DNA from 4 places in the Streptomyces sp. NBC_00341 genome. Region 1 is predicted to be linked to each of the others. Evidence: riboswitches for the same ligand, from Rfam matches in the RefSeq annotation. Region 1 holds a riboswitch; each other region holds the start of a gene.

What was found. Region 1 has a riboswitch for cyclic di-AMP ahead of OG892_RS21420 (M23 family metallopeptidase). Riboswitches for the same ligand answer to the same signal wherever they lie in the genome.
Positions count from the first base shown of each region.
Region 2: linked by a shared signal. The riboswitch ahead of OG892_RS15300 (transglycosylase family protein) and the one ahead of OG892_RS21420 (M23 family metallopeptidase) in region 1 are both predicted to bind cyclic di-AMP.
Region 3: linked by a shared signal. The riboswitch ahead of OG892_RS35195 (peptidoglycan DD-metalloendopeptidase family protein) and the one ahead of OG892_RS21420 (M23 family metallopeptidase) in region 1 are both predicted to bind cyclic di-AMP.
Region 4: linked by a shared signal. The riboswitch ahead of OG892_RS30560 (M23 family metallopeptidase) and the one ahead of OG892_RS21420 (M23 family metallopeptidase) in region 1 are both predicted to bind cyclic di-AMP.

Region 1 is NZ_CP108002.1:4,770,486-4,777,976, forward strand. It holds gene OG892_RS21380 (serine hydrolase domain-containing protein) at 1-256, shown strand, start outside; gene OG892_RS21385 (MerR family transcriptional regulator) at 1,095-1,433, shown strand; gene OG892_RS21390 (SHOCT domain-containing protein) at 1,507-1,917, opposite strand; gene OG892_RS21395 (hypothetical protein) at 2,121-2,348, shown strand; gene OG892_RS21400 (flotillin family protein) at 2,381-3,628, shown strand; gene OG892_RS21405 (hypothetical protein) at 3,638-4,060, opposite strand; tRNA gene OG892_RS21410 (tRNA-Met) at 4,354-4,427, shown strand; gene OG892_RS21415 (PP2C family protein-serine/threonine phosphatase) at 4,609-5,772, shown strand; cyclic di-AMP (ydaO/yuaA leader) riboswitch at 6,083-6,236, shown strand; gene OG892_RS21420 (M23 family metallopeptidase) at 6,248-7,447, shown strand.
Region 2 is NZ_CP108002.1:3,420,886-3,428,376, forward strand. It holds gene OG892_RS15280 (exopolyphosphatase) at 1-900, opposite strand, end outside; gene OG892_RS15285 (DUF501 domain-containing protein) at 1,100-1,639, opposite strand; gene OG892_RS15290 (septum formation initiator family protein) at 1,719-2,189, opposite strand; gene eno (phosphopyruvate hydratase) at 2,288-3,568, opposite strand; gene OG892_RS15300 (transglycosylase family protein) at 3,914-4,660, opposite strand; cyclic di-AMP (ydaO/yuaA leader) riboswitch at 4,665-4,836, opposite strand; gene OG892_RS15305 (transglycosylase family protein) at 5,173-6,129, opposite strand; gene OG892_RS15310 (cytochrome P450) at 6,236-7,491, opposite strand, start outside.
Region 3 is NZ_CP108002.1:7,870,113-7,877,603, forward strand. It holds gene dxs (1-deoxy-D-xylulose-5-phosphate synthase) at 1-764, shown strand, start outside; gene OG892_RS35175 (aspartate aminotransferase family protein) at 761-2,155, shown strand; gene OG892_RS35180 (helix-turn-helix domain-containing protein) at 2,223-2,831, shown strand; gene OG892_RS35185 (DUF6126 family protein) at 2,875-3,051, shown strand; gene OG892_RS35190 (tyrosine-protein phosphatase) at 3,079-3,891, opposite strand; cyclic di-AMP (ydaO/yuaA leader) riboswitch at 4,326-4,516, shown strand; gene OG892_RS35195 (peptidoglycan DD-metalloendopeptidase family protein) at 4,520-5,473, shown strand; gene OG892_RS35200 (SGNH/GDSL hydrolase family protein) at 5,673-6,518, shown strand; gene OG892_RS35205 (STM4011 family radical SAM protein) at 6,531-7,469, opposite strand; gene OG892_RS35210 (STM4012 family radical SAM protein) at 7,477-7,491, opposite strand, start outside.
Region 4 is NZ_CP108002.1:6,784,487-6,791,977, reverse strand. It holds gene OG892_RS30580 (DUF5998 family protein) at 1-63, opposite strand, end outside; gene OG892_RS30575 (GNAT family N-acetyltransferase) at 155-3,097, opposite strand; gene OG892_RS30570 (HPr family phosphocarrier protein) at 3,270-3,551, shown strand; gene OG892_RS30565 (GntR family transcriptional regulator) at 3,757-4,467, opposite strand; gene OG892_RS30560 (M23 family metallopeptidase) at 4,689-5,489, opposite strand; cyclic di-AMP (ydaO/yuaA leader) riboswitch at 5,502-5,669, opposite strand; gene OG892_RS30555 (pitrilysin family protein) at 5,881-7,263, opposite strand; gene OG892_RS30550 (pitrilysin family protein) at 7,290-7,491, opposite strand, start outside.

The DNA.
Region 1 (7,491 bases):
CGACGAGATGACGACCACCGTGGACGCGCCCGAGCTGGGTGTGCGGTACGGGCTCGGCCTGGGCGAGCTCCCGCTGCCCTGCGGCGGCAGCTACTTCGGGCACCCGGGCGAACTGCTCGGCTACCACACCTGGAGCGGCGTCACCCGGGACGGCACCCGGACCGCCGTCGTGTACGTCACCAGTGACGGCGGCCCGCACACGCAGCGGGCCATGAGCACCCTGGTGGAGAAGGAGCTGTGCCGGACCGGGTCCTGAGAATGGACCGGGCGGCCCGTTTCGCTTCCTCTGTGGTTTCCCGGGCTCGGAGTGGGCGAGCCCGGCCGGAGCGGGACCGCCGCACACCCTACCCGTGGGCGATGCCGACTATCTCTCCATCTGAGCCATGGAAATCTATGTCGGCGGGAGTAGACATTGGGCGGTGGCGTGGCTATGGTTTCTCTCGTAGCCAGAGAGACAGCAGGGCCCGGCAGAGACGAACTGCCGGGCAGCGTTATCCGCAGTCGCAGTTCGCAGGACGGTGCGGTGGTGGAGTTCCGAAGCCAGGGTTGTTGCAGGACGGCGACGGGGCTGACGGCCGCACCGGGTGGCCCGCAGTGATCAGGGGCCGCCGCGAGCAGTACCGCAGTTCACGCAGGAGCAGTACTCAGCAGTGAATTCAAGTGAGCAGCACCTCGGTGAAGGCGTCGGCTGCGGACGCGCGCACCGGGAGGTTCGGCAGTGGGGTTCCAAGCCAGGGCAGACGCAGGACGGGCAACGGGGCTGGCTGCCGAAGGGCGGTGCTGTGACAGGCCGCCGAGCCATACGCAAGTCAGCAGTAGGTAAGTGACTGATCCCAGAGGGAAGAGCGGAGGAGCCAGGCGCCATCAGGATCGCCCGGACGGAGTTTTGAGTCCGGGTACCGCAGGACATCGATAGTGAGGTGGTCTCCGGTCAAGCAACCGCGATCCCCGCAGCCCCGACGACTTGAAGGTCGGGCAAGCGGACACAGAAGGCCGGCGCAGTACCGAAGCCGGTAGATGGTGTAGCAGTTCCTTCGGGGCCCGGGTGCCATATGGCACCCGGGCCCCTCCACGCGTTCCGCAGAGAGGTGCAAATGACAGCAGACGACTCTTTCGGCCGTCTCGACGACGACGACTATCCCGCCTACACGATGGGCCGGGCCGCCGAGATGCTCGGTACCACGCAGGGCTTTCTCCGCGCCGTCGGTGAAGCCCGACTCATCACCCCGCTGCGTTCCGAGGGCGGCCACCGCCGTTACTCCCGCTACCAGCTGCGCATCGCCGCCCGAGCCCGGGAGCTCGTCGACCAGGGCACCCCCATCGAGGCCGCCTGCCGCATCGTCATCCTCGAGGACCAGCTCGAAGAGGCCCAGCGCATCAACGCCGAGTACCGCCGCACCACCGCCTCCGACCACCAGGCGACCGCAGGCTGAGGCGGCCCGGCCCCGCCTGTGCCGAGCGCACTGCGGGCCGGGCCCCGGCGCCCGCAACGTGCGGCGCGCCGGGTCAGACGAGGAGCTTCGTCTTCGCCTGCTGGTACTCCTCGTCCGTGATCGCGCCCTTGTCCTTGAGGTCGGCGAGTTTCGCCAGGTCCTGCACGTGGTTGCCCTTCGTCGCGCCGCCGCCCGCGTCCGTTCCCGCGGCGTCTCTCACGTATGCCTTGAAGGCGGCATCCCGTTCCTTCGCCTCTTTCGCGTCACGTGCGCCCATGGACTTGCCGCGGGCGATCACGTAGATCAGGACGCCCACATACGGCAGCACCAGGGCCAGGACCAGCCAGCCCGCCTTGGCCCATCCGCCCAGGTCGTGGCTGCGGAAGATGTCCATGATCACGCGGAAGAGGAGGAACAGCCACATGATCCAGAGGAAGAACCAGAGCATGGTCCAGAAGAGGTTGAGCAAGGGGTAGTCGTCCATCGTCCACTCCAGAGGGCCGCGTCGAATGGGTGAATACGAAATAATTCATACCATCGCATTTCGGACTTCGCGCGGTGGGTTCCGCACACGGTCCCGGCGGGGGAGAGGGGAGTACCGTGGACGTGTCGAGGGAGGCGTGGGCCTCCGGGAGGCGGTTCGCCTCGTGGCTGTGATGACGTGTCCGGGCAAGGATCTGCGGCGGTGTGCGCGTGCGCGCGGCGGATGACTCCGACCGCAGCCCGGTCGGAGCGGTCGGACGGGTCACCGTGCCGATCCCGCCGGACGGGGCGGGCGAAGTGCTGGTCGCCGTACGGGGCGGATCCGAGGCCTACACCGCTTGGTCGTCGACATCGATCGGCAGGGATGTACGCGTCGTGGTCGTCGACGCGGTCTCGGCGCGCACCGTGGTGGTGGAGCGACTGCCGTCCTGACCCGAGAAGTGACGTCTGACAGGAGTCCTCTCATGTTGTTCTGGCACGTTCCCGCCCCCAACGAGGCGATGCTCATATCGGGTTCGAAGCGGCAGACGCAGGACACGCAGTTCCGGATCGTCACCGGCCACGGGAGCTTCGTCCTTCCGGTCAAGCAGAGGGCGCGGATGCTGTCCCTCGCGCTCCGCGAGGCGGAGATCACCGAGGACTGCGTCACCCAGCAGGGCATCCGCCTCACGGTCCGGGCCGTCTCCGTCTTCAAGGTCGGTGACGACGCGGTGTCCATCGCCAACGCCGCGCGGCGCTTCCTGTCCGAGCAGAACCAGATGGAGGAGCTCGTCGGCCGGATCTTCGCCGGGCACCTGCGTTCCATCGTGGGCGGACTGACCGTGGAACAGATCATCCGGGAACGCAGCCGGGTCTCCCAGGAGGTCATCGCCGGCAGCCACGGTGAGATGGAGAAGCTCGGCATCGTCGTGGACGCCCTCCAGATCCAGGAGATCGACGATGCCACCGGGTACATCGACAACCTGGCCGCCCCGCACGCCGCCGCCGTCGCCGGACAGGCCCGGATCGCCCGCGCCAAGGCCGATCAGGAGGCAGCGGAACGCGAGCAGCAGGCCTCCGCGCTCAAGGCCGAGTACGAGCGGGACACCGCGATCAAGAGGGCCGGGTTCCTCGCGGAGACGGAGCAGTACAACGCCCGTGCCGCCCAGGCCGGGCCGCTCGCGCAGGCCAGGGCCTCGCACGAGGTCATCGACGAGCAGACCGCGCTGGCGCAGCGCCAGGCGGGACTGGCCGCCCAGCGCCTGGAGGCGGAGGTCGGGCGCCCGGCGGACGCCGAGGCCTACCGGCAGCGCACGCTGGCCGAGGCCGCCCGTGACCAGGTGAAGTTCCAGGCGGACGGCAGCGCCTACGCCGAACGGACCCTCGCCCAGGCCCAGGCGGACGCCAATACGGCCCGCGCCGTGTCGCTGCGGGAGGGCAACCAGGAGCTCATCGCGGCCAACCGCATCGTGGAGAACCTGCCGGCGCTGGCCGATGCCGCCGCCCGTGGGATGTCGGGCGCCAGCCTCACCGTCCTCAACGGCACCGAGGGCGTCAACGAGATGGCGGCGGGCGTCGTCGGCCAGGGGCTGGCGATCCTTCAGTCGCTCCAGCGCGGTACGGAGGCGGGGGCGGGCCCGGACCGCGGCGATACGGGAAACCGGACCGGGAACGAGGACCAGGGGCAGGACCGGGGCCAGGACCGGACGCCCCGCATCACCGGCGCGGAGTGACGCGGCGGGCTACTTCTCCAGTACGGAGGCGGAGCCGGCGGCAGAGGCAGGTACAGCTGCCTCGGCCGCGTCGGTTGCGTCGGCCGTCCCGACAGGCTCGGCAGGTGTGGCAGTCGTTGACGTCGAGAGCGCGGCAGCTGTCGCCGTCGTCGCCGCCTCCGCGCGTGCGGTCGAGGAGACCTTGCGGTGGTGCGCGAGGATTCCTATGAAACCTGCGAGGAAGCCGCTGACCAGGCCGGATACCGCGTGGTTGACCGCGTTGACGGATTCGCTGTCCGGCATTCCGATGATCGCGTAGTTCACTCCCGCGCTCATCACCGCCCCGATCACTCCGCCGATCACGCCACTGATGACGGCACCGCGCAGCGGTGATGCCGGAGTGGCCGCAGGGGCGGAAGGGGAGGCAGGGACGGGCGTGAGCGGTGCGGTCATCGGCGGAGGCCCTCCAGACAGGCTGCGATGAGAGACCGGGAGCAGCCTGCGGGCACGACGAAACGCGCGCTCCGGGGGCCTGCTCGCACGGGCAGCCCACCGGTCCGGGGGATGCAGCAGATACCTTGCGGCAGAACACGGGTTCCCCGCAACACCTTCTCGATTTCACCACGTTGAGGCTTCCGGCGCGGTCGGTGAGCGACAGTCCGGCCGGTGAGGAGTGCGGAGTGGCCGGCGAGATGCGCGGGGTGGTCATGAGTGCGTCGAACATGCCGTAGAGTTGTGTTTACCGACGCGGGGTGGAGCAGCTCGGTAGCTCGCTGGGCTCATAACCCAGAGGTCGCAGGTTCAAATCCTGTCCCCGCTACTGAAGAATCAGACCCGGCACGCATAGCGCGTGCCGGGTCTGATTCGTTTCCGTACGAGCCGCGCCGCGCGCGTCATCCCATTGGCCGTCGAGCACTCGCCCCGCGACCGTGCTCCGGGAAGTCTGGGAGTGGTGCGCGGTACCGTCCGCGGCCCTGAGCGCACCGGGCAGGAGAGCAAAGGTGGGGAAGCGGGAGCAGCGGCGGGGGACGCGCACCTACGAGGTCCGCAACCGCCGGTTCGTCCGGGTACTGCCCGGGGTGATGCTCATCGGCGGGCTGCTGTTCGACTTCTTCACTCCGCCCGCCTTCACCGCTGTTCCCCTGTTCGCCGCGGCCCCGCTGATCGCCGCACCGTTCTTCTCGCGGGCCGGCACGATCCGGGTCGGGGCCGGTGCGCTGCTGTGCGTGGCCGCGCTGCGGCTCCACAGCGGAACGCTGATCCGGGTCGTGCCGTTCATCGAGCTGCTCACCGTCCTCACCGTCTCGGTCCTCGCGGTCTTCATCAACGGGGTCGTACGGCGCAGCAACGAGCAACTGGCCTCCGCCCGGGTCATCGCGGCGACCGCCATGCGCGCGGTGCTGCCGACGCCGTCCGACCGGATCGGCGGGCTGTACGTGGCCGCGCGGTACGAGGCGGCGCAGGCGGACGAGTTCGTCGGCGGTGACCTGTTCTCGGTCACGGACACCCCGTACGGGGTGCGGCTGGTCGTCGGGGACGTGCGCGGCAAGGGCCTGGACGCGGTGGAGGCGGTGGCGGTGATCATCGGGGCGTTCCGGGAGGCCGCGGAGCAGGAGCGGTCACTGGAGGGGGTGGCCCAGCGCCTCGAGCGTGCGCTGGCGCGGGAATCGAGCAGGCGCGGCGGGCTCGACGCGGTGGAGGGGTTCGTCACCGCCGCGCTGGCGGAGATCCCGCAGGGCTCCGGCCGGGTGCGCGTCGTCAACCGCGGCCATCCCGAACCGCTGCTGCTGCACTCGGACGGGGCGCTGGAGCAGCTGCGGCCCACGCTGCCCGCGCTGCCCCTCGGGATGGATCTGGGCGTGTGGCCGGACCGCGCCGACGAGTGGGAGCTGCCCGCCGGGTCGACGCTGCTCCTCTATACGGACGGCCTCTCCGAGGCCCGCGACGCCGACGGGGTGTTCTACGACCCCGCCGAGCGGCTGCGCGGACGGATCTTCCAGGGGCCGGAGGAGCTGCTGTCGGCGCTGACCGATGACGTCCGGCTGCACACCGGTGGGGTGACGACCGACGACATGGCCCTGGTCGCGGTCGTGCGCCCGACCGAGGGGCAGCCGGACCGGCGTACGACCGTGAAGATCGTGGGCCTGGACGGCGGATCCGGGTGAAGGCGAGGGGCCAAACGCGGGAGAACGCGGATGGATGTGGGGGAGGGCGTGGGCGGATGTGGGGGAGAGGTGCGGCCGATGCCACCGTGCGTAACCGTAAGGAACCCCTCCGCATAACATTTGACGCAACGTCAGAAAACGGCTGACGATTGAGGGGCGATCAACTCGCCCGATTCCACCCGGTTGTGTCCCGTAAAGTCCAGGCCAAGGATCGGAACGATCAGTTGGAACGGCTTGGAATCGGGCCCGTGTGTCTATTAACGTTCGATAACGCAGCGCGGTTGTCCCAGCCGCCGCCCAGTGGCGGCACCGTGCGCGAGCGCCGAATTCCGCAAGGGAACCGGGGAACCACCTACATGGGGTGAATCGGGCATCTCTGTCTCGTTGAGAGGCGGAGGAACCCGTAGGAGACCTTCCTGCTCCGAACCCGTCAGCTAACCCGGTAGGCGAGAAGGAAGGAAAGGAGCGCGCCCCAGTGGCGTCCAACAAGCCTGCCCCCGAAGCCCCCTCCCGGTTCGCACCCGAACACGGAAACGACTTCGGAACCGGGCCCGGTGCCGCTTATGGCGCCAACCACGGAACCGCTTACGGAACCGATCACGGGGCCGACTACGGAACCGTTTACGGAACCGAGCGGGGCGGCGGGTTCGGGAGCGACTTCGGCAGCGGCCTCCGCGCCGACGAGCCCGAATCCGACCGGGCGTGGGAGGAATGGAACCCCACGGAGGAGTCCATCCGCCCCGTGCGCGGCAAGCACCGCGTCGCCAAGCAGCGCAACGGGCTCGCCCGCAGCTCCACCGTTCTCGGCGTCGGTGTCATCGCGGCCGTCGGCGCGGGTGGCATGGCCTCCGCCCAGAGCAAGCCGCCCGTGTCTATCTCTCTTCCCGACGCCATCTCGGACAAACTTCCCGAGGCCAAGTCCCTTCCTGGCGTAGGCGCGTTGTTCTCGGGTGAGTCCGAGGCGGAGAAGACCGAGGTCGCGGCCGCCACCGCCCCGCTGACGACGGCCGGCATCACCACCACAGAGGCCGAGCAGGGCACGACGGACGCGGGCGAGGCGCTCCGCGCCCGCATCCTCCAGCAGGCCGAGCAGCAGCAGGACTCCGCCGACGCCGAGGCCAGGGCGGCCGAGGAGAAGGCCGCGGAGGAGAAGGCCGCCGCAGAGGCGAAGAAGCAGCAGGACGCCGCGGAGGCCAAGGTCGCCGCCGCCAAGAAGAAGGCCGCGGAAGAGGCGAAGAAGAAGGCGGAGGCGGTACGGCTCGCCAAGCTCGCCGCCAGCTACGCCATCCCCACCTCCTCGTACACGATCACCTCGACCTTCGGCGAGGCCGGTTCGATGTGGTCCTCCGGCTACCACACGGGCCTCGACTTCGCGGCGCCGACCGGCACCCCGATCAAGGCCATCCACAGCGCCACCGTCAAGTCCGCAGGCTGGTCCGGCGCGTACGGCTACCGCACGGTCCTGGAGCTCGACGACGGTACGGAGCTGTGGTTCTGCCACCAGTCCTCGATCGGTGTCAGCGTCGGCCAGCAGGTCACCACCGGGGACACCATCGGACGCGTGGGCGCGACCGGCAACGTGACCGGCCCGCACCTCCACCTGGAGGTCCACACCCAGGACGGCACCGGCATCGACCCGATGCCGTGGCTGCGCGCCCGGGGCCTGACGGTCTGAGTGCACCGAACCCCGGCAGTCCTGGCGCTCACCCCCCGACGCCA
Region 2 (7,491 bases), 1.3 Mb from region 1:
GCTGACGACCACCTCACGGGCCCCGGTCCGCTCCATGACGGCCAGCAGGATCAGCGCCCCTGAGGCGATCACATCGACCCGTCCCGGATGCATCGAGCCGATCGCGGCACGCTCCGCGTGGGTCGAGGACAGCAGCCGCCCGGTGATCTCCCGGACCCGCTCCAGGGAGACCCGGGAGTGGTGGATCGCCGCGGAGTCGTACTCCTCCAGGCCCAGCGCGATCGCGGCCACCGTGGTGACCGTGCCGGCGAGACCGACCAGCGTGCCCGCCCCGGTGAGCGGGACGCTGCGCCCGGCCAGGTCCAGGGCGGCGGCGACGTCCGCGCGGATCGCGTCGGCCGCGTCCCGCGTGGGCGGGTCGATGACCGCGCCGTCCCGCGAGAGATGGCGCTCGGTCATCCGGACACAGCCGATGTCCACGGACCGGGCGGCCCGCACCCGGTCGTCGCCGACGACGAACTCGGTCGAGCCACCGCCGATGTCCACCACGAGGTACGGCTTCGCGAGGTCGTCGCGCCCGGCGAGCTCCTTGGTGGCCCCGGCGAAGGAGAACTCCGCCTCCTGGTCACCGCTGATCACCTCGGGCTCGACGCCCAGGATGTCCAGCACCCCCCGGACGAAGTCGTCCCGGTTCTCCGCGTCCCGGGAGGCGGAGGTCGCGACGAAGCGGACCTTCTCCGCACCGTGCTCCTTGATCACCGCCGCGTACCGCCGGCACGCGGCGAACGTCCGCTCCAGCGCCTCGGGTGCGAGCCGCCCGGTCCGGTCGACGCCCTGGCCGAGCCGGACGATCTCCATCCGCCGGTCGAGCTCGGTGAACTCCCCGGTGGCGGGGTCGGCATCCGCCACCAGCAGCCGGATCGAGTTGGTACCGCAGTCAATGGCGGCCACACGCGTCATACCTTCAAGCCTCTCTTCATCAAGCCCCGCCGCCTCACGTCTCCAGCCCCTGCAACGCGTCACGTCTCCAGCCCCTCCGACGCGTCACGTCTCCAGCCCCTCCGACGCGTCATGCCTCCCAGCCCCTCCGGCGATTGAGGAGCGGGGGTCCGGGGGCGGAGCCCCCGAGGGGGGAACCTCAGCCCCCGAGAGGGGAACCTCAGCCCTCGTCCCCGTCAGGCACACCGCACGGCGAAACGCACGGACCCTTGCGCCACCACTCCGGCAGCATCGCGATCGCCTCGTCCCCCAGCGGGTTCACCCCGGGCCCCGCCGCCAGCGAGTGCCCCACGAGCACGTGCAGGCACTTCACCCGGTCCGGCATGCCGCCCGCGCTCGGGAAGCCCTCCAGCACCTCGATCGCGTCGCGCCGCGCGATGTAGTCCTCGTGCGCGGCCCGGTACGCGGCCGCCAGCTCGGGGTCCGTACCGAGGCGCTCGGTCATCTCCCGCATGACCCCGTTCGCCTCCAGCGTGCCGATCGCGGACGCCGCACGCGGGCACGTCAGGTAGTACGTCGTCGGGAACGGCGTACCGTCCTCCAGCCGGGGCTGCGTCTCGACCACGTCCGGGTTGCCGCACGGACAGCGGTGCGCGATGGCACGCAGCCCGCGCGGCGGGCGCCCCAGCTGCTGCTGGAACGCGGCGATGTCCGCGTCGGTGGGCGCGGTGGACTCGGTCTGGGGAGGGGGCGTTTCCATGCCTGCCTAGGTTCTGATCGGGCCGCCCGGACCGCGGTGCCGCAGCCGGACGGTGCAATGCGAAATGACGGACCGCGGGTCAGCCCCGGTCGGCGCTGTCGACGCCGTCCCACAGGTTGGAGTGCCACGGCCGGCCGGACTCGTCCGGTACTCCGTTGCGCTCCTTGACCGCGTCGGGATCGACCACGGTGTAGCTGGTCTCTCCCGGAAGAAGGTAGTGCAGGTGCTCGCGGGCCAGCCGCTTGATGTACGCGTCGTCCTGGAGGCGCGCCTTCTCGTCGCGCAGCTCCTCGGTGCGTGCCTCGGCCTCCTGCGCGAGCCGCTCCTGGTCCGCGATCTCGTCACGCTGCGACACGTACTGCCGCATCGGATACGCGAGGGCGACGACCAGGGAGCAGACGACCAGGGCGAGGAAGGCCGCCCGGCCGGTGAGGCGGGAGCGGCGGGCCTGGCGCTTGCTCTGGGACCGGTAGACGCGGGCTGCGGTCTGCTCACCGAGCAGCCTCAGCCGGGTCGCGGTGGAGAACCGGTCCCGGTCCTTCGCGGCCATGTCTCCGCCTCCCCATTACGCACGTCCGTCCCCGCACACGGTACGGGACCGAGTGCGGGGACGGACGGAGGCCGGGTCGCTGGACCCGGTCGGGCTTGTCAGCCCTTGAACCGCGGGAACGCCGAGCGGCCCGCGTACACCGCGGCGTCGTCGAGGATCTCCTCGATGCGCAGCAGCTGGTTGTACTTGGCGACGCGGTCCGAGCGGGCCGGGGCGCCGGTCTTGATCTGGCCGCAGTTCACGGCGACCGCGAGGTCGGCGATGGTGACGTCCTCGGTCTCGCCGGAGCGGTGGGACATCATGCACTTGAAGCCGTTGCGCTGGGCCAGCTCGACGGCGTCCAGGGTCTCGGTCAGCGAACCGATCTGGTTGACCTTGACGAGCAGGGCGTTGGCCGAGCCCTCCTCGATGCCGCGGGCCAGGCGCTCCGGGTTGGTGACGAAGAGGTCGTCGCCGACGATCTGCACCTTGGCGCCGATCTTGTCCGTGATGACCTTCCAGCCGGCCCAGTCGTCCTCGTACAGCGGGTCCTCGATGGAGACCAGCGGGTACGCGTCGACGAGCTCCTCGTAGTACTCGGTCATCTCGGCGGCCGAGCGGGACTTGCCCTCGAACTCGTACTTGCCGTCCTTGTAGAACTCCGAGGCGGCGACGTCGAGCGCGAGCGCGATGTCCTTGCCGGGGGCGTAGCCGGCTTCCTTGATGGCCTCGACGATGAGGTCGAGCGCGGCGCGGTTGGACTCCAGGTTCGGCGCGAAGCCGCCCTCGTCACCGAGACCGGTGGACAGGCCCTTGGTCTTCAGGACCTTCTTCAGCGTGTGGTAGACCTCGGCGCCCCAGCGCAGGGCCTCGGAGAAGGACTCCGCGCCGATCGGGGCGATCATGAACTCCTGGATGTCCACGTTGGAGTCGGCGTGCGACCCACCGTTGAGGATGTTCATCATCGGGACGGGCAGCAGGTGCGCGTTCGGGCCACCGAGGTAGCGGAACAGCGGCAGGTCCGAGGCCTCGGACGCGGCGTGGGCGACGGCGAGCGAGACGCCGAGGATGGCGTTGGCGCCGAGCGAGCCCTTGTTCTCCGTGGCGTCCAGGTCGAACATGGCCTGGTCGATCAGCCGCTGCTCGGTCGCGTCGTAGCCGACGAGCTCCGGGCCGATCTGCTCGATCACGGCGAGGACCGCCTTCTCGACGCCCTTCCCGTGGTAGCGGTTGGGGTCACCGTCGCGAAGCTCAATGGCCTCGAACGCACCGGTGGAGGCTCCGGACGGAACGGCAGCACGGCCCGTGCTGCCGTCGTCGAGGCCAACCTCGACCTCGACCGTGGGGTTGCCCCGGGAGTCGAGGATTTCCCGGGCTACGACGACGTCGATGGACGGCACGAGGCATCTCCTTCTGGGATATGACGCTGGTTGTGCAGGGTCGCTTTGGCCTTGCGACAAGAGCCTAACCGGCCCGGCCGTCTCAGTCGGCCGCCCGCCCGTCCCCTGGGACGAAAAAGGACCCAAGAGCAGTCATAGCGGGATGAAAGGCCAGAAATTTACTGACCAGTAACAACAACAGTTGAACAATCAACACGCAATCCCACGAGCCGCGCCACGGGCCGCGCCACGAGCCGCGCCACGAGCCACCGAGCCGCCGGACCGGGGACCGGCAGACCCCGGCCCGGCACGCGTGGGGGGAAGACGCGAACCGGGCCGGGGAGATCGGCGAGGAGAGTGCCGGGACTACTTCACCAGGTGGAGCTGCTGACCCGGGAAGATCATGTCGGCGTCCTTGACGATGTCCTTGTTGAGCTTGAACAGCTGGTGCCAGCCGCCCTTGACCTTGTGGTCGGCCGCGATCTTGCTCAGCGAGTCGCCGGTGACGACCTTGTACTCGCCGTCGCCCTTCTTGACCTTCTCGCCGGTCGGGGTGGTCACGGTCTTCTTCTGCCCGGCCTCGGGGGCGGTCGAGCGGTCCGAGCGGTTGGTGGCCGGGGCCTCGGTGCGCTCGGCCTTCTTCGGCTCGGCCTGCTGCGCCGGAGCGGACTCCTGCTTCGGAGCGGTCTCCGCCTTGGGGGCGCTGGAGCCGGTGTCGACGCCCGGGTCGACACCGTCGTTGCTCAGGTTGCCGGCACCGGCGCAGGACCAGGCGCCCGGTCCCTGCATGTCGAGGAGCTTCTCGGCGACCGCGATCTGCTGGGCCTTGCTGGCCAGGTCGGCGCGGGCCGCGTACTGCGTACCGCCGGCGGCGGCCCAGCTGGACTGCGAGAACTGCAGACCGCCGTAGTAGCCGTTGCCGGTGTTGATGGACCAGTTGCCGCCGGACTCGCACTGGGCGACCGCGTCCCACGTGGAGACGGAGGCGGCGGAGGCGCCGGTGGCACCCATCAGGGGCACTGCGATGGCGGCACCGGTCACACCGGCGAGCGTGGCGATACGGACGGCCTTGGACGGGCGGCGGTGCTTGTTGCCCTTGCTGTTCAGCAGCATCGAGACTTCTCCTCACCGACGCCTGCGAGGTGAGCTGTCGGGTTCGGGCCAAGTGAGTTGCCCGGTCGCACGTCCTAGCGCACGACTTAACCCCAAGCCGGTCCTGATCCGTCTTGCGACGATCGGGCCCGGCACTTACCTGGGTCCCCCGCTCCTGCCTACGGCGCTTTACGCGTCTGTTCCCTTCGACCGACGGCAGGATTCGGCGTGACGATCGACGGGGCCCGCGGTGCGAGCGGTTCTGACCGTAAACACACCCAACCCCTACATTCAAAGAAGGACATACCGGATAATCAGCCCTTAATTGCATCGGATTAACACCTGTTTGCGCAGGTCGGAACGGATGCGGGGGGACCTCCCGGACAAGACGCGCGAGTTCACGCGAAGAGACCCATGTCTCACTTAGTCAAAAGTGGGACATAGGCCTCTTAAGTACCCCAGGTTCAAGGTGTTTTCAGCTGTTGATCAGACCGTTTCCACGGCCGCTTCCACGATCGCCCCGACGTCCGGTCTCAGCCGGTCTTCACGCCGAGATCGAGGTGCTGGCCGGGGAGGATGAGGTCGGGGTCCGAGCCGACGGCCGCCTTGTTGGCCTCGTACAGCCCGGTCCAGCCGCCGGGCAGCTCCTGCGCGTCGGCGATGGCCCAGAGGTTGTCGCCGGGCCGGACGGTGTACGTGCCGTCGGCGGCCGGCGCGCCCGCGGCGCGCCCGTCCCCCTCGCCGCGCGAGGCGTGCCGCCCCGAGTCCCGGCCGTCACCGGTCCGCTCCGGGGCCGGCGTGCCGCGGTGCTTGCCGCCCGCCTCCGCGGCCGGGGAGGACCCGTCCGGGCCGCCGGAGGGGTCGCCCGCGCCGGTGGAGCCGGAGGCGGGGGGTGTGGCGTCCGGGGAGGCGGAGGAGTCCGGCTTGCGGTCCTTGCCGGCCGGGTCGGCCGTGGCGTCGTCCGACGGGGCCTTCGTCGCGTCCTTGGCCGCGCCGTCCGCCGGATCGGCGCTCTCTGACGGATCGGCACTCGCGGACGGGTCCGCGCTCTCGGACGGATCCGCGGACGGGGTGGCGGCCGGATCGACGCCCGGGTCGACACCAGGCAGGGAGCCGTCCGGGGTGAGGCCGGAGATGACGGCGCAACTGGGCCACGCCTTCGGCCCCTGATCGCCCAGCACCTTCTCCGCCACGGCGATCTGCTGCGAGCGGCTGGCGAGGTCCGCACGCGGGGCGTACGTCTCGCCGCCGTAGGACTTCCAGACCTCCTGCGAGAACTGCAGGCCGCCGTAGAAGCCGTTGCCGAGGTCGGCACTCCACATGCCGCCGCTCTCGCACTCCGCGACCCGGTCCCAGGTCGAGGCGTCGGCGGCGTGCGCACCTGCGGCACCGAGCAGCGGGATGGCGATGGCCGAGCCGGTCACGCCTGCGGCGACGATGATCGCGGGTGCCTGACGAGGGCGACGGTGTCTGCCGTTCGCGGAGCCCATGGGAATGCCTTCCGTGTGACTGACAAGGTGACTGGTGAGTCGAACGGTGAACCTAGCGGGACTCGAACGTGTGTCACAAGTCGATGCAGCGGAGATCACGCCAAAGTCACAGAGTTGACAGAGTGTCACCTCCCTTGGTGGTGACCCCGGGGGTGAACTCCACCGGAAGCGTCCGCAGTCCGCGCATGATGAGCCCGCCACGCCAGCGCAAATCGGCAGCTTCCCCCGCAAGTCGCAGGTCCGGGAGGCGTTTCAGCAACGTCGCGAGCGCGGCCTGTCCCTCCAGCCGAGCGAGCGGTGCTCCCAGGCAGTAATGGATGCCGTGCCCGTAGCCGAGGTGCTGATTGTCACGCCGCGAGAGGTCCAGCGTGTCGGGAGCGCCGAATCGTTCGGGGTCCCGGTCGGCGGCGGCGAGCACCACGAGCACGGGATCCCCCTCCGCGATCCGCTGCCCGCCGATCGTCAGCGCCTCGGTGGCGAAACGCCAGGTCGCCAGCTCCACCGGGCCGTCGAAACGCAGCAGTTCCTCGACGCCGGTGGCCAGCAGCGCCGTCTCGCCCGCCGCCAGGGAACGCTGGAGCCGTTCGCGCTGCTCCGGATGGCCCAGCAGGGTGTGAACGCCGTTGCCGATGAGGTTGACGGTCGTTTCGAAGCCGGCGAACAGGAGGATGAAGGCCATCGCGGCGGCCTCGTTCTCGGTCAGGTGCTCGCCGTCGTCGCTCGCCCGGATCAGCCCCGAGATCAGGTCGTCCCCGGGGTTCTCGCGCTTGCGGTGGATGAGTTCGAGCAGATATCCGCGCATCTTCTTCACGGAACGGGCCACGCCGCCCCTGGGGCCGCCGCCGTGGCGGATCATCATGCCCGCCCAGTCCCGGAAGTCGTCCTGGTCCTCGCGCGGGACGCCCAGCAGGTCGCAGATCGCGTAGATGGGGAGGGGGAAGGCGAACTCGTGGATGAGGTCCGCCTCCCCCCTCTCGACGAAGGAGTCGATGAGGCGGTCCGTCAACTCCTGCACGCGCGGCGCGAACTCCGCGATGCGCCGGGGCGTGAACGCCTTCGACACGAGACGCCGCAGCCGGGTGTGGTCGGGTGGGTCGATGTTCAGCAGATGCGTCATCAGCTCCGCCTTGCGCTCGCCCGGGATGCCCGTGCGGCCCTTGGCGTGCGCCGGCCCGGCGTGGTGCGCGGGGTTCTTGGAGAGCCGTGTGTCAGCGAGGGCCTGCCTGGCGTCCGCGTACCGGGTGACGAGCCAGGCGTCGACCCCGCTGGGCAGGGTGGTGCGATGCACGGGGCTGTGCTCGCGCAGCCAGGCGTACGCGGGGTACGGGTCGGTGGCGAACTCCCAGGTGAAGAGTTCGGGGG
Region 3 (7,491 bases), 3.1 Mb from region 1:
TCCTCAACCGGGCCCTCGACCAGCTGCTGATGGACGTCGCGCTGCACAGGTGCGGCGTGACCTTCGTCCTGGACCGGGCCGGTGTCACCGGGCCCGACGGCGCCTCCCATAACGGCATGTGGGACATGTCCATGCTCCAGGTCGTACCGGGACTGCGGATCGCGGCACCGCGCGACGCCGGACAGCTGCGGGCCCAGCTGCGCGAGGCCGTCGACGTCGATGACGCCCCGACCGTGATCCGGTTCCCCAAGGAGTCGGTGGGGGAGCCGGTCCCCGCCATCGGCCGGATCGGCTCCATGGACGTACTGCACCGCGACGAGGACGCCGATGTGCTGCTGGTCGCGGTCGGCGTCATGGCCCCCGTCTGCTTGCGGGCCGCCGACCTGCTCGCGGGCGCCGGCGTCCGCTGCACCGTGGTCGACCCCCGCTGGGTCAAGCCGGTCGACGGGCAGCTGGCCCCGCTCGCCGCACAGCACCGGCTCGTCGCCGTCGTCGAGGACAACAGCAGGGCCGGCGGCGTCGGCTCCGCGGTCGGGCAGGCGCTGCGGGACTCCGACGTCGACGTACCGCTGCGCACGTTCGGCATTCCGGAACAGTTCCTCGCCCACGGCAAGCGCGCCGAGGTACTGGCCGACATCGGACTCACACCGGTCGAGATCGCCGGCCGGATCAGCGCGACCCTGGCCCTGCGGCCGAAGGCCGTCGACGACGGTCACCACGAGCGCGACGCCCTGGACGACGGGCACAAGGAGAGCGGGGCATGAAGGACGACGGGCCCAAGGGCTTCGATCTGGCGCGGCTCCTCGCGGAGCGCGGCGCCGAGCGCTACGAGCTGCACACCAAGTACCTCAACCACCAGCTCCCGCGCATGCTGCGCACCATCGGCTTCGACAAGGTCTACGAACGGGCCGAGGGCGCGCACTTCTGGGACGCGGAGGGCAACGACTACCTGGACATGCTGGCCGGGTTCGGCGTGATGGGGCTCGGCCGGCACCACCCGGTCGTACGCAAGGCGGTGCACGACGTCCTGGACGCCTCGCTCGCCGACCTCACCCGCTTCGACTGCCAGCCACTGCCCGGCCTGCTGGCGGAGAAGCTGCTCTCGCACAGCCCGCACCTGGACCGGGTGTTCTTCGGCAACAGCGGTACGGAGGCCGTCGAGACGGCGCTCAAGTTCGCCCGCTACGCGACCGGGAAGCCGAGGATCCTGTACTGCACGCACGCCTTCCACGGACTGACCACCGGCTCGCTCTCGGTCAACGGCGAGGACGGCTTCAGGGACGGCTTCGCGCCCCTGCTGCCCGACACCGCCATCGAGCTCGGTGACCTGGACGCGCTGCGGCGCGAGCTGAAGCGCGGCGATGTGGCCGGACTGGTCGTCGAGCCGATCCAGGGCAAGGGCGTGCACGCCTCGCCGCCCGGCTTCCTGCTCGCCGCACAGGAGCTGCTGCGCAAGCACAAGGCCCTGCTCATCGCCGACGAGGTGCAGACCGGCCTGGGCCGGACCGGCGACTTCTACGCGTACCAGCACGAGGAGGGCGTAGAGCCGGATCTGGTCTGCGTCGCCAAGGCGCTCTCCGGGGGCTATGTGCCGGTCGGGGCGACGCTCGGCAAGGACTGGATCTTCAAACGCGTCTACTCCTCGATGGACCGGGTGCTGGTCCACTCGGCCAGCTTCGGCTCCAACGCCCAGGCCATGGCTGCCGGGCTCGCGGTCCTCGCGGTGATGGAGGACGAGGAGACCGTGGCCAACGCGCGCCGCACCGGTGATCTGCTGCGCGAACGGCTGGCCGCGCTGGTCGACCGCTACGAGCTGCTGCACGAGGTGCGGGGACGCGGGCTGATGATCGGCATCGAGTTCGGCCGGCCGTCCTCGCTGAAGCTGCGCAGCCGCTGGACGATGCTCCAGGCGGCCCGCAAGGGACTCTTCGCGCAGATGGTCGTCGTACCGCTGCTCCAGAAGCACCGGATCCTCACCCAGGTCTCCGGAGACCACCTCGAAGTGATCAAGCTGATTCCGCCGCTCGTCATCGACGAGGCGGACGTGGACCGGTTTGTGGACGCGTTCACAGCGGTGATGGACGACGCGCACAACGGCGGGCTGATGTGGGACTTCGGCCGGACCCTGGTGAAGCAGGCCGTGGCCAACCGCTGATCAGGAGGGGTTTTGCCTGGGAGGCAATAAATTTGCCTCCCAGGCAGGATCCTGGCCCAATGGACATATGAATCCCGCAGAAGCAGGGGCGGCCGAAGAGCTGCCCGGTGTCGCGCCTCGGCTACGCGATCTGCGCCGCGGCCGCGGGCTCACCCTGGAGACCGCCGCCCAGCGCGCCGGGCTCTCGCCCGCGCATCTGTCCCGGCTCGAAACGGGCCGCCGCCAGCCCTCGCTGCCGATGCTGCTCGGACTCGCCAGGATCTACGGTACGACGGTCTCCGAGCTGCTCGGCGAGATCCCTCCGGAACGTGACGCGATCGTCCGTGCCCGGAAGTTCGAGGGGGCGGAGGCCGACGGCTGGATGTACCAGCAGGCCGGTGGGTCCGGCCGGGCGATGCAGGCGCTGCGCGTCCGGGTGCCGTACGGCGCGCAGGGCGACCTGGTGCGCGTCCACCCCGGTGAGGAGTGGCTCTACGTCCTGGCCGGAAACCTCCGGGTGACCCTCGGGGACACCGTGCACGACCTCGGCCCCGGTGACAGCGCGCACTTCGACTCGCTCACCCCGCACCGGATCGCGGCGCCGGACCGCGAGGGTGCCGAGCTGCTCTTCGTTCACACCCTGCTGCAGAGCCCCGCCGCCGAGCTGTGTCTCGGCAGCGGGATCCACCGTCGCTGAGACGCCGTCCCGCCGGCCCGTCCGGTCACCAGAGAGGACCGTCATGTCCGATTCCGAGAACTACGACCCGCTGACCCCGGCCAGGCGCAAGGAGTCCGACTCCCAGGAGCGCAAGATGCCGCGGGGGCTGGTCATCAGGCTGTTCGCCTACCTGGTGGCCGGGCACGTCGTCGCGGGCTTCCTCTACCTGCTGTTCGCGGTGGGGATGCACAACCAGTAGCCGGCGGCGTCACCCCTCCGGATTCCGTCAGGAGTCTTCGAGGAGCCGCTCGCGCAGCCGCTCCCGTGTCTCGGGCGTGATCTTCAGCCCCTCGGAGAGGTAGCGGTCCGTGCCGCCCCACGTCTCGTCGATCGTGGCGAAGGCCGCCCCGAGGTATTCGCTGTGGGCGCCGAAGAGCGGGCTGAGGAGCTCCATCACCTCGGGCGACATCCCGGCCGCGGAGGTGTCGCTGCGGCGCACCCGGTAGCGGCGGTGGGTGTCGTTGGACTTGAGGTAGTCCGCCTCGATCGTCTCGCGTCCGACGCCCACCGCGAGCAAGGAGATCGCGATCGAGAGCCCGGCCCGGTCCTTGCCCGCCGCGCAGTGCATCAGGGCCGGGACGCTGTCCTCGGCCAGGGCGTGCAGCACCTGGCTGTGCTCGGCGGTGCGGTCCAGGATGATCGAGCGGTAGGAGGCGACCATGCGGTCGGTCCCCTTGCCGCCGCCGAGGATCGCGCGCAGCTCGTCCATGTTGCCGTCGCGGACCATCCGCCAGAACTCGGAGCCGTCCGCCGGGTCGGTGAGCGGGACGTTCACATTGCGTACGCCGGGCAGCTCGACGTCCGGTCCGTCCAGCTTGAGGTCGGCGGCGTTGCGGAAGTCGAAGACGGTGTGCAGGCCGAGGCCGCCGAGGAACGCCGCGTCCTCGGGCGTGGCGGCTGCCAGGTGACCGCTGCGGTAGAGCCGCCCGTACCGCACCCGGCGGCCGTCAGAGGTGGGCAGCCCGCCCACGTCACGGAAGTTGCGGACCCCCGCCAGCTCGGGTTCCGTCGACGGGGTCTGCGGCAACTGCTGCGTCACGGTCACTCCTGGGGGCTCTGCCGCCGACGCGTGTCGCCGACGGGTCCACTCCCGTGACGATACGACATCGGATACACGGACAATCATCCCGGCGATGCTCCCGTCCATCCCCCTCCGTGCTGCGCATTTGTGGCACGCCGCACCGTGCCTTTGCGGGACGCCCCGCGAATGACGGGCACGACATGTCCGCATTGAGGCTTTTAGTCGAACATGCCCTGCTTATACGGGAGATGGTCACCCTCTCGTGAGCGGGATCATATCCGTGACGGTGTGTGGCGGCGCTCCGGTTGGGCAATCCGTGCGCCAAGCGGAATGCCAAGATCCATAATCCACGGAGTGTGACCGGAATTCCGCGTCGAATTCCCGGTGCGGATTCCGGCGTGGAACCCGTGGCTTGTTTCCGCCGTCCTGGCTCGCTTACGTTCCATGTCAATCCGGATGGAACGCCTAATCCTGCCGCCGTCCGGAATTCCGCACCCACTCACCGTGTGGCAGGAGCGGGGGACCCAGGTAAGCCGCCGACCGGAGTGATCCGGCCGGCTCGGGGTGAAGTCGCGCCAGGCGCGGCCGGGCATCTCCAGCCCGAACCCGACAGCTCACCTCGTAGGCGCCGGAGAGGAAATTCTTCATGCCCATCCCGGGTAAGCACCGCCGTCCCAAGTCCAGCACCATCGCCCGCGGCGTCGTCGTCGCGAGCGCCGGCGGAGCCGTCATCGCGCTTCCGCTGCTCGGCGCCACCGGTGCCAACGCCGCGGAGCAGGCCGCTCCCGCCACCGCGAAGTCGGCCGCCGCCACGCACTCCACCCCGGCCAAGCCGGTCGCGGACAAGCAGTCCGGCACCACGACGTACTCCGTGGTCTCCGGCGACTACCTGTCGAAGATCGCCGCCCAGCACAAGGTCAAGGGCGGCTGGGAGAAGCTGTACCAGGACAACCGCAAGGTCGTCGGTGACGACCCGAGCCTGATCTTCCCGGGTATGAAGCTGACCCTCGGCGGCAAGGCCTGGGGCCACGCCCCGGCCACCGGCTCGCACACCGCCACGGGTGACACCACCCCGTCGAAGGCCCCCTCGAAGGCTCCGGCCAAGACCGAGTCGAAGGCGCCCGCGGCCTCCAACACCGCGTCCTCCTCCGACACCCAGGCGTCCGACACCGCTCCGGCCGAGCAGGGCACCGCCTCCGGCTACGTCCACCCGGTCCCCGGCAACCACACCACCGCCTACCGCGCCTCCGGCGCCAGCTGGTCCAGCGGCAGCCACACCGGCATCGACTTCCCCGTCTCCACCGGCACCAGCGTGAAGGCGATCACCTCCGGCACCGTCGTCACCGCGGGCTGGGGCGGCGCGTACGGCAACGAGGTCGTCATCAAGCACGCCGACGGCCACTACTCGCAGTACGGCCACATGTCCTCGCTCTCCGTCTCGGCGGGCCAGACCGTGACCGCGGGCCAGCAGGTCGGCCTCTCCGGCGCCACCGGCAACGCCACCGGCCCGCACCTCCACTTCGAGATCCGCACCGGCCCGGCGTACGGCTCGGACATCGACCCGATTGCCTACCTGGCGTCGCACGGGATCAACGTCTGATCCAGGCAGCAGCGGTCCGGTGACCCGGACCCGCAAGCAATACAGAGGGACGGTGCGCGGCGGCGCGCCGTCCCTCTGCTTTGCGGTGACCGTCCTTATTCCCCCTTTACCAAAAACTGACCGGGTGGTCTATCTCACCACCCGTCAACCCCATATTACGGTCGCGTAGGTCACAATCGACGGTGCAGGATATGCCCTTGTGGCAGACGATTCGAGAAACATCCGACAGGGCGTCATCAACCGACAGGGCGCCATCGAGTCGTACGCGGCGATTGGCGACAGTTTCACCGAAGGAGTCGGTGACCCGGGCCCGGACGGGACATTCTTCGGCTGGGCCGACCGGCTCGCGGTAATTCTCGCGGACCAGCTCCCGCACCCGGAATCGGCGCAGGGCGGCACAGCCGCCGCGCACGGACACTTCCGGTACGCCAATCTCGCCGTACGAGGACGCCTCCTCGACCAGATAGTCGAGGAGCAGGTACCGCGCGCCAAGCAACTCGCCCCCGACCTGGTGAGCTTCTGCGCGGGCGGCAACGACATCATCCGGCCGGGCACCGACCCCGACGACGTGGCCGAGCGCTTCGAGCGCGCGGTCGCCGAGCTGTCCCGGTCGGTCGGCACCGTCATGGTCACCACCGGCTTCGACACCCGAGGCGTTCCGGTGCTCCGCCACCTGCGCGGCAAGATCGCCACCTACACGGCCCATGTGCGGTCCATCGCGGACCGCTACGACTGCCCGGTGCTCGACCTGTGGTCCCTGCGCTCCGTGCAGGACCGGCGCGCCTGGGACGGCGACCGGCTGCACCTGTCGCCAGAGGGGCACACCCGCGTCGCGCTGCGCGCCGCCCAGGTCCTGGGCCTCGACGTGCCGGCCGACCCCGACCAGGAGTGGCCGCCGCAGGCGCACCGGAGAGCGCTGGAGGTCCGGCGCGACGACATCCACTGGGCCCGCGAGTACCTTGTGCCGTGGATCGGGCGCAGGCTGCGCGGCGAGTCGTCGGGGGACCACGTGGAGGCGAAGCGGCCGGACCTGCTGCCGCTCTGAGGGCCGGTCCGGTCAGAGTTCGCCGAACGGGCGCCGCTCGGCGAACTCCGGCGAGGGCATCCCCAGCAGCTGGGGGCCCGCCCGCCCGACGGAACGCGGCGGCCGGGCCGGTACGCGCTCCAGCACGCCGCCCGCGAACACGTCGTACAGCGGCAGCGTCTCCAGATGGACGTAGCCGATATGGCAGTCGCACACCGCCAGCGGGCACGCCCGGGGGCCCAGCGCCCCGCGGTAGCTGCCGTCGTAGAGGTTGCCGAGTTCGGCCCGGACGAAGTGGCAGCGGCGCACCGTGCCCTCCCCGTCCACCGAGATGACCGACTCACCGGTCCGGCACGGCAGCCCGGCCGAGCGGTGCGGATGGCGGCTGTACGGGAACAGCGGGTCGATCTCCGTCCACCGGCCGGCCTCCGCGTCCGTGTAGGTGTGCCCCTCCGCGGCGTTGACCCAGAGGTACACCTCCTCCGGGAGCGCCGCCCGCAGCCGCCGGGCCTCGTCGAGGTGATCGTCCAGACCCACCACCCCGACGCTGTGCCGGATCCCCAGGGACGCCAGCTCCCCGCACCGGTCCAGGAAGCGCTCGTACGGCGTCTGGCCCGGGTGGTACGTGCACCAGAGCGCGATCTTGTCCCGCCCGGCCGCGCCCGCCTCGGCCAGCCACCGCGTACGTCCGCTCAGGTTCGTCTGGATCGCCACCCGGCGGATGTGCGGCAGCCCGGCCAGCTCGACCATCGCCCGCCGGTACCAGGAGCGGACCAGCCCCTCGCCCCACGGGGTGAACAGCACCGAGATCCGGTCGTCCCGCTGCGCCGCGGCCCACGCCGTGAACCGCTCCAGCGCGGCCCGGTCGGCCCGCAGCTGTTCCCCGCTGTCGCGCCGCTTGGCGAACGGGCAGTACGGGCAGTCGTAATCGCACGACGCGAGCGGGCCCCGGTAGAGAATCGTCAGGTCCATGCGGGGCTCACTTCAGCTCGTA
Region 4 (7,491 bases), 2.0 Mb from region 1:
GTAGTAGCCACTGCGCTCGATCGCCGCGCGCAGCCCCTGGGTCGTCGTACCGGTCTTAGCCATACGGACCATCCTACGGGGGGCTGATGGCTGCCGGGGACGTCCTGCCCGCCCCGTGCCGGACGGAGTCCGGGGGCGGTGCGGGCCCCGCGGGTCAGTAGTTGGAGAGCCGGCGGGGGCCGAGGTCGGTACGGGCCGGGGGCGGTGACAGCCGGACGCTCGCTCCGAGGACCGTCAGCCCCTGGGTGGCGACCACCACGGGTTCCAGGGCCACGGCGACCACCTCGGGGTGGTCGTCGACCAGCAGCGAGACCCTGAGCAGGAGTTCTTCCAGCGCCGCGGTGTCCACGGGCGCCGAGCCGCGCCAGCCGAAGAGGACCGGGGCGGCCCGGATCGAGCGGATCAGCTCGGCGGCGTCCCGGTCGGTGGCCGGAACCAGCCGGTGGGCGGTGTCACCGAGCAGCTCGGACGGCGCGCCCGCCAGGCCGAAGGAGAGGACGGCGCCCGCGGCCGGGTCGATCGTCGCCCGTACGACGGTGTCGACACCGCGCGGCGCCATGGCCTGCACCACGGGCCTCAGCTCGGCGGGCTTGCCCAGCAGCTCTGTCAGCTCGCCGTAGGCACGGCGCACGGCGGACTCGGTGGCGAGGTCCAGCCGGACACCGCCGAGGTCGGCGCGGTGGCGCAGATGGGGTGCGGTGGTCTTCAGCGCGACCGGGTAGCCGAGCCGCCCGGCGGCGGCGACGGCCGCCTCCGCGTCGGGGGCCGGCAGCGTCGGCCGGACGGCGATGCCGTAGCAGGCCAGCAGCTCGCGGGCCTCGTCGGGCGACAGGGGCCTGCCGCGCGGATCGGGGTCCTTGCCGAGAGCCGCGTCGATACGGGCTGCCGCGCCCGGCTCGTCGATGGTGTCGTCGAGGAACTCGGGCACCTTGCCGGGAACCGCCGCCTGGCGCCGCCACTGGGCGTACTTCACTGCTTCGGAGAGCGCCCGGACGGCGCGCTCCGCGGCCGGGTAGGCGGGGATCCGGCCGACGGCGCGGGCCCCTCCGGATTCGGCCGCCTCGGGCGCGGCGTCCGTGTCGCCGGGGGGCGCGGGCGTCACCGGAGGCGTCGTTGGGGCAGGAGGCGTCGTTGGGGCGGGAGGCGCCGTTGTGGCGGGCGTGGCCGGGGTGCGGCCCGGCGCCGGGCCGGACGGCTGCGCCTGGGCCGGGCGCTGCTGGGCCACCGTGCTGGTGGCCGCCGCCAGGGCCTCCGCGAGGCCGCCGATCTCCACGTGGACGACGGCCACCGGCTTGGCCGGACCCGCGGCGGCCGCCGTGTGCAGGGCGGTGGCCAGCACCTCGCCGTCACCCTGCTCCGCCTCTCCGTCCTCGCCCACCCAGGGGATCGCCGTCACGATCACCGCGTCGCAGCCCTCGTCGGCCAGCGCCTCGGCCAGCGCGTCCCGGAAGTCCTGCGGGGTTGCGGCGGTGGTGAGGTCGCGCGGCGGACGCGGGCGCAGCCCCTCGGCCAGGCAGGCGTCGTACGTGAGCAGCCCGAGGGACTCGGAGTTGCCGAGGATCGCGACGCGGCCGCCCGCCGGGAGCGGCTGGTCCGCGAGGAGCAGGCCCGCGTCGACCATCTCGGTCACCGTGTCGACGCGGATCACGCCCGCCTGCCGCATCAGCGCGGAGACGGTGGCGTCCGGGATCCGGCTGATGGGCACGGCGTGGCCCGGCGGGGTGGAGCCGCTGTGCCGGGCGCCCTTGACCACGACCACCGGCTTCACGGCTGCGGTACGCCGGGCGAGGCGGGTGAACTTACGGGGGTTGCCGAGCGATTCGAGGTACAGCAGGGCGACGTCGGTGTCCGGGTCCTCGTACCAGTACTGGAGGAAGTCGTTGCCGGAGATGTCGGCGCGGTTTCCGGCCGAGATAAAGGTGGAGAGCCCCGCGCCGCGCCGGTAGAGCCCGGAGAGCAGGGCGATGCCGATCGCGCCGGACTGGGTGAACAGGCCGATGCGCCCGGAGGCGGGCCGCTCCGGGGCGAGTGAGGCGTTCAGCCGGACCGCCTCGGAGTTGTTGATGATGCCGAAGGCGTTCGGGCCGATGATGCGCATGCCGTACGAGCGGGCCTGGCGCACCAGTTCGCGCTGCCGCTCGCGGCCCTCGGCGCCCCACTCGGCGTATCCGGCGGAGAGGACGACGAGGCCCTGGACGCCGTGCTCCCCGCAGTCGGCGACGGCCTCGGGCACCCGCTCGGCGGGGACGGCGACGACGGCGAGGTCGACCGGTTCACCGATCTCGCCGAGGGAGCGGTGGGCGGGCACCCCGTCGATGGTGTCCTGGTCCGCGTCCAGGGCGCTGTTCACCGCGTAGGTGCGGCCGGTGAAGCCCGCGCCCAGGAGGTTGCGCAGGACGGTGCGGCCGACCCCGCCCGGGTTGCGCCCCGTGCCGATGACGGCGACGGAGCCGGGTGCGAGCAGCCGCTGCACGGACCGCGCCTCTGCCCGCTGCTCGCGGGCGCGCTGGACGGCGAGCGACTCGGCGGTCGGTTCGAGGTCCAGGGTGAGGTGGACGGAGCCGTCCTCGAAGCTGCGCTGCTGGGTGTATCCGGCGTCCCGGAACACCTTGATCATCTTGTTGTTGGCGGGGAGCACCTCGGCGGCGAAGCGCCGGATGCCGCGCTCGCGGGCGACGGCCGCGATGTGTTCGAGCAGCGTGGAGGCGACGCCGCGGCCCTGGTGCGCGTCCTGGACGAGGAAGGCGACCTCGGCCTCGTCCGCCGGGGCGGAGGCGGGCCTGCCCGTGGCGTCGATGCGGTCATAGCGGACGGTGGCGATGAACTCGCCGCCCACCGTGACGGCGAGTCCCACCCGGTCGACGTAGTCGTGATGGGTGAAGCGGTGGACGTCCTTGGCGGAGAGCCGGGGGTAGGGAGCGAAGAAGCGGTAGTACTTCGACTCGTCGGAGACCTGCTCGTAGAAGCTGACCAGCCGTTCGGCATCGTCCGTGGTGATCGGCCTGATCCGGGCGGTGCCGCCGTCGCGGAGCACCACGTCCGCCTCCCAGTGGCCGGGGTAGGCGTGATGCGGACTCTGCTCCACAGAGGGCTCCATGGGCAAAGCCTACGGCTCTGCCAGCGGTCGCGTGGGGGTCGGGGCCGGGGCAGTCTTGGGGTGGCCGGCCGACGGCGGAAGCGGTCCGCGGACGGGCCGCGGGTCGGCCGGAGCATCGCGCACTGCATGAGAGACTGGTCTAGACAACCATTGATTCGTGAAGGGCAGAACCATGGCTGAGCGCCGCGTCAACGTCGGTTGGGCCGAGGGCCTGCACGCCCGCCCCGCATCCATCTTCGTCCGTGCCGCCACGGCCTCCGGCGTCCCCGTGACCATCGCCAAGGCCGACGGCAACCCGGTGAACGCCGCGTCCATGCTCGCGGTGCTCGGGCTCGGCGCCCAGGGCGGCGAGGAGATCATCCTCGCGTCCGAGGCCGACAACGCAGAGGCCGCTCTGGACCGTCTGTCCAAGCTGGTCGCCGAGGGGCTCGACGAGCTCCCGGAGACCGTCTGATCCAGCGGTCACGACCGCCTGGAATTCCTGCGCAGGAGCCGCGGCACCCCCGACCGGGAGCCGCGGCTTTTGCGTTCGCACGAGAATGCCGCCCGACCCATATGGTCCGGCCGCGGAAATGATTCAGGACGGCGAGCAGAACAACAAAATGGGCCGGCCCTGGAATGCCTCGACGAATAGCTGCTTCTTGTATACGGCGTAATTGTTAATGACGGCCGCCCTGGGTGTTTACGGCATGTTGCGAAGTCCTCACCCGGGCGGCCCGGGGTACGGCCGGCGCAGCAGGGCGGCCGGGGCGGCGCAGCCGGTGCGCGCCGGTGGCCCGCTCGGCGTGCTGGGCGGCGAGCACCCTCGCCCGTTCCGCGTCACCGCGTGCCACGGCGTCCACGATGGCCCCGTACTCGGCCCAGGAATCGGCGGGACGGGCCGGCGGGTCGACCGCGTACATCCAGGCGATCTTGTGCCGGAGCTGGGTGAGCAGTGCGATCAGGCCGGGGCTGCCGGAGGCCTGGGCGAGGGTCTCGTGGAACCAGCCGCCCAGTGAGCGCAGATCCTCGCCCTCGCCCCGGCGGGCCCGCTCCTGGCCCAGCCTGACCAGGCCGCGCAACACCTTGAGATGGGCGTCGGTGCGGCGCTGGGCGGCACGGGCCGCACCGAGCGGCTCCAGCAGCATCCGGACCTCGAGCAGGTCGGCCGCCTCCTGCTCGTCGGGCTCGGCGACGCAGGCCCCGGCATGCCTGCGGGTGACCACGAAACCCTCGGACTCCAGGGTGCGCAGCGCTTCACGCACCGGGACGCGGGAAACCCCGTAACGGCGTGCGAGCACCTCCTCGGTGAGTCGGCTGCCGCGTTCGAAGACACCGGAGACGATGTCGTCACGGATTGCCGTGCATACCGAATGCGCCGGAATGCGCATGTCCGAACCTCCGCCTTAATCCCCGCGAAACGCGGCCGATCGACGCCTGTCCTGTGACTCTATTGCAATGCGGACGCATTTCCGATGCCGGGCGTAAATTCATGAATATCTTTTGGTCGCGGACGGGTTCGGGAAGGGGGGCCGCACCACGGCCCGGCGGCCGGGTACGACTGAAGGCCCCGGCGCATCGCCGGGGCCTTCGGTGAGGTGCTTCGCGTCGGTCAGACGGTGACGCCGTGCGCGCGCAGATACGCGACCGGGTCCATGTCGGAGCCGTACGACGGGGTGGTGCGGGCCTCGAAGTGGAGGTGCGGTCCGGTGGCGTTGCCGGTGGCGCCGGAGAGGCCGATCCGCTGCCCCTGGCCGACGCTCTGGCCGACGGAGACGCCGATCGAGGAGAGGTGGCCGTACTGGGTGTACGTGCCGTCCGTCATCCGGAGCACGATGTTGTTGCCGTACGCGCCGCCCCAGCCGGCCTCGACGACCGTACCGGCGCCGACGGCGACGACGGAACTGCCGGACGCCGCGTGGAAGTCGATGCCGGAGTGGCTGCCGGAGGACCACAGGGAGCCGCTGGACTTGTAGCCGGTGCTCACGTAGGAACCCGCGACGGGCAGCTGGAAGGTGCCGAGCCGGGCGCGCTCGGCGGAGCGGGCGGCGCGCGCCTCGCTCTCGCGGGCCTCCTTGGCCTTGGCGGCGGCCTTGGCCTTCTTGGCCTTCGCCTCGGCCTTCTTCTTCGCGTCGGCTTCGGCCTTGGCCTTCGCCTTGGCGACGGCGTCGGCCTGGTGCCGCTGTGCGTCCGCCTGGGCGTCGATCCGGTCGGCCAGGTCGCCCTCGATGGTGATGATCTGGGAGAGACCGGTATCGGCGGCGGGGGCCTCGGTGTCCGCGGCGAGCGCCGGGGAGGCCAGCGAGCCGATGACGCCGGTGGTCGCCAGGGTCGCGATGCCGACGGCCTTCGCGCCTCGGCGCGTCAGACGGCTCGGGGCACGGTGCTTCCCCGTGGCACGGGTGAACGCCATGAAGTGGCTGGTCCTTTCCTTCCTTCTCGCCTACCGGGTTAGCTGACGGGTTCGGAGCAGGAAGGTCTCCTACGGAGTCCCGAACCTCGTCGAGGCATGGGCATCCGATTCACCCCAGGGACTGCGTGGGTCCCCGGCTCCCCGGGCTCGCGCCTGACGGGGACTCGGCGATGGCTGCCCGGTACGTCGCGGATGCGGCATACGAGTGACGGACAGCCGGGCCGACGCTAAGCGGGGGCACTTCCCCGCACCAAACGGACAGGCGGTTTTGTAGCGCATCCCACAGGGCAGACAGGCAACCTCTCCACCAAAGCGGACAAAAAGGGAGGCCCTGGCGGCAGACGACCCGCCAGGGCCTCGCTCCCGCCCCGCTGTCGGGGGCGGTGGCAGGTCAGCCGGTGACGACCGAGACCTCTCCGATGCCGAGAGCCGTGACGGGCTCCTTGATCTGTGCGGCGTCCCCGACGAGGACCGTGACCAGCCGGTCCTCCGGGAAGGCGTTGACCACGGCCGCCGTCGCCTCCACCGTGCCGGTCTCGGCGAGGCGCGCGTACAGCTGCGCCTGGTAGTCGTCCGCGAGGTGCTGCTCGACCTGGTCCGCGAGGGTGCCCGCGACGGAGGCGGCCGTCTCGAACTTCAGCGGTGCCACGCCCACGAGGTTCTGCACGGCCGTCTCGCGCTCGGCGTCCGTCAGGCCCTCCGCGGCCAGGGTCCGCAGCACCTTCCACAGGTCTTCCAGCGCCGGGCCGGTGGACTCGGTGTCAACCGATCCGCTGATGGCGAGCATCGCGGCGCCGGTCGCCCCCGAGGCGGAGTCCGGGGCCGAGGAGCGCAGCACCTGGGCGAAGGCGCGTACGCCGTAGGTGTAGCCCTTCTCCTCACGCAGCACCCGGTCGAGCCGGGAGGTCAGCGTGCCGCCCAGGCAGTACGTGCCGAGTACCTGGGCCGGCCAGACGCTGTCGTGCCGGTCGGCGCCGATCCGGCCGATCAGCAGCTGGGTCTGCACCGCTCCGGGGCGGTCCACGATGACCACGCGGCCGGTGTCGTCGGCGGTGATCGGCGGGACCGGACGGGACGCGGCGGTGTTGCCCGACCAGTCGCCCAGGGTGTCGGAGAGCAGGGCGTCCAGGTCGATGCCGGTGAGGTCACCGACGACCACGGCGGTCGCGGTGGACGGGCGGACGTGGGCGTCGTAGAAGGCGCGCACGGCCGCGGAGTCGATCCGCTCGACGGTCTTCTCGGTGCCCTGGCGCGGGCGCGACATACGGGCCGTGGCCGGGAAGAGCTCCTTGGAGAGCTGCTTGGCCGCGCGCCGGGCCGGGTTCGCCTGCTCGTGCGGGATCTCGTCGAGCCGGTTGTTCACCAGCCGCTCGATCTCACTGTCGGCGAAGGCCGGGGCCCGCAGGGCCTCCGCGACCAGGCCGAGCGCCTTGGCCAGCCGGGAGGCGGGCACCTCCAGGGAGACCCGGACACCGGGGTGGTCGGCGTGGGCGTCCAGGGTGGCGCCGCACCGCTCCAGCTCGGCGGCGAACTCCTCCGCGCTGTGCTTGTCGGTGCCCTCCGAAAGGGCGCGCGACATGATCGTGGCCACCCCGTCCAGACCCTCGGGTTCGGCGTCGAGCGGGGCTTCGAGGAAGACCTCTACGGCGACGACCTGCTGGCCGGGACGGTGGCAGCGCAGCACCGTGAGGCCGTTGGGCAGGGCACCGCGCTCGGGCGCGGGGAAGGCCCAGGGCCTGGCCGTGCCGGGGGCGGGCTGCGGGTGGTACTCCATCGAAACTCCAGTCACGGCAGCGTCGCTCACTTGTCCGCCCCTTCGTGCGCGTCGGTGTCGTCGGCGGCGTCGGTCTCCGCCTCGTCTGCGGGCTCCGCGGACTCGACCGGCTCGTAGACCAGCACCGCCCGGTTGTCGGGCCGCAGCTGGGCCCTGGCGGCCGCCCGGACCTCCTCCGCGGTGACGTCGAGCACCCGGTGCACCGCGCTCAGGGCGAGCTGCGGGTCA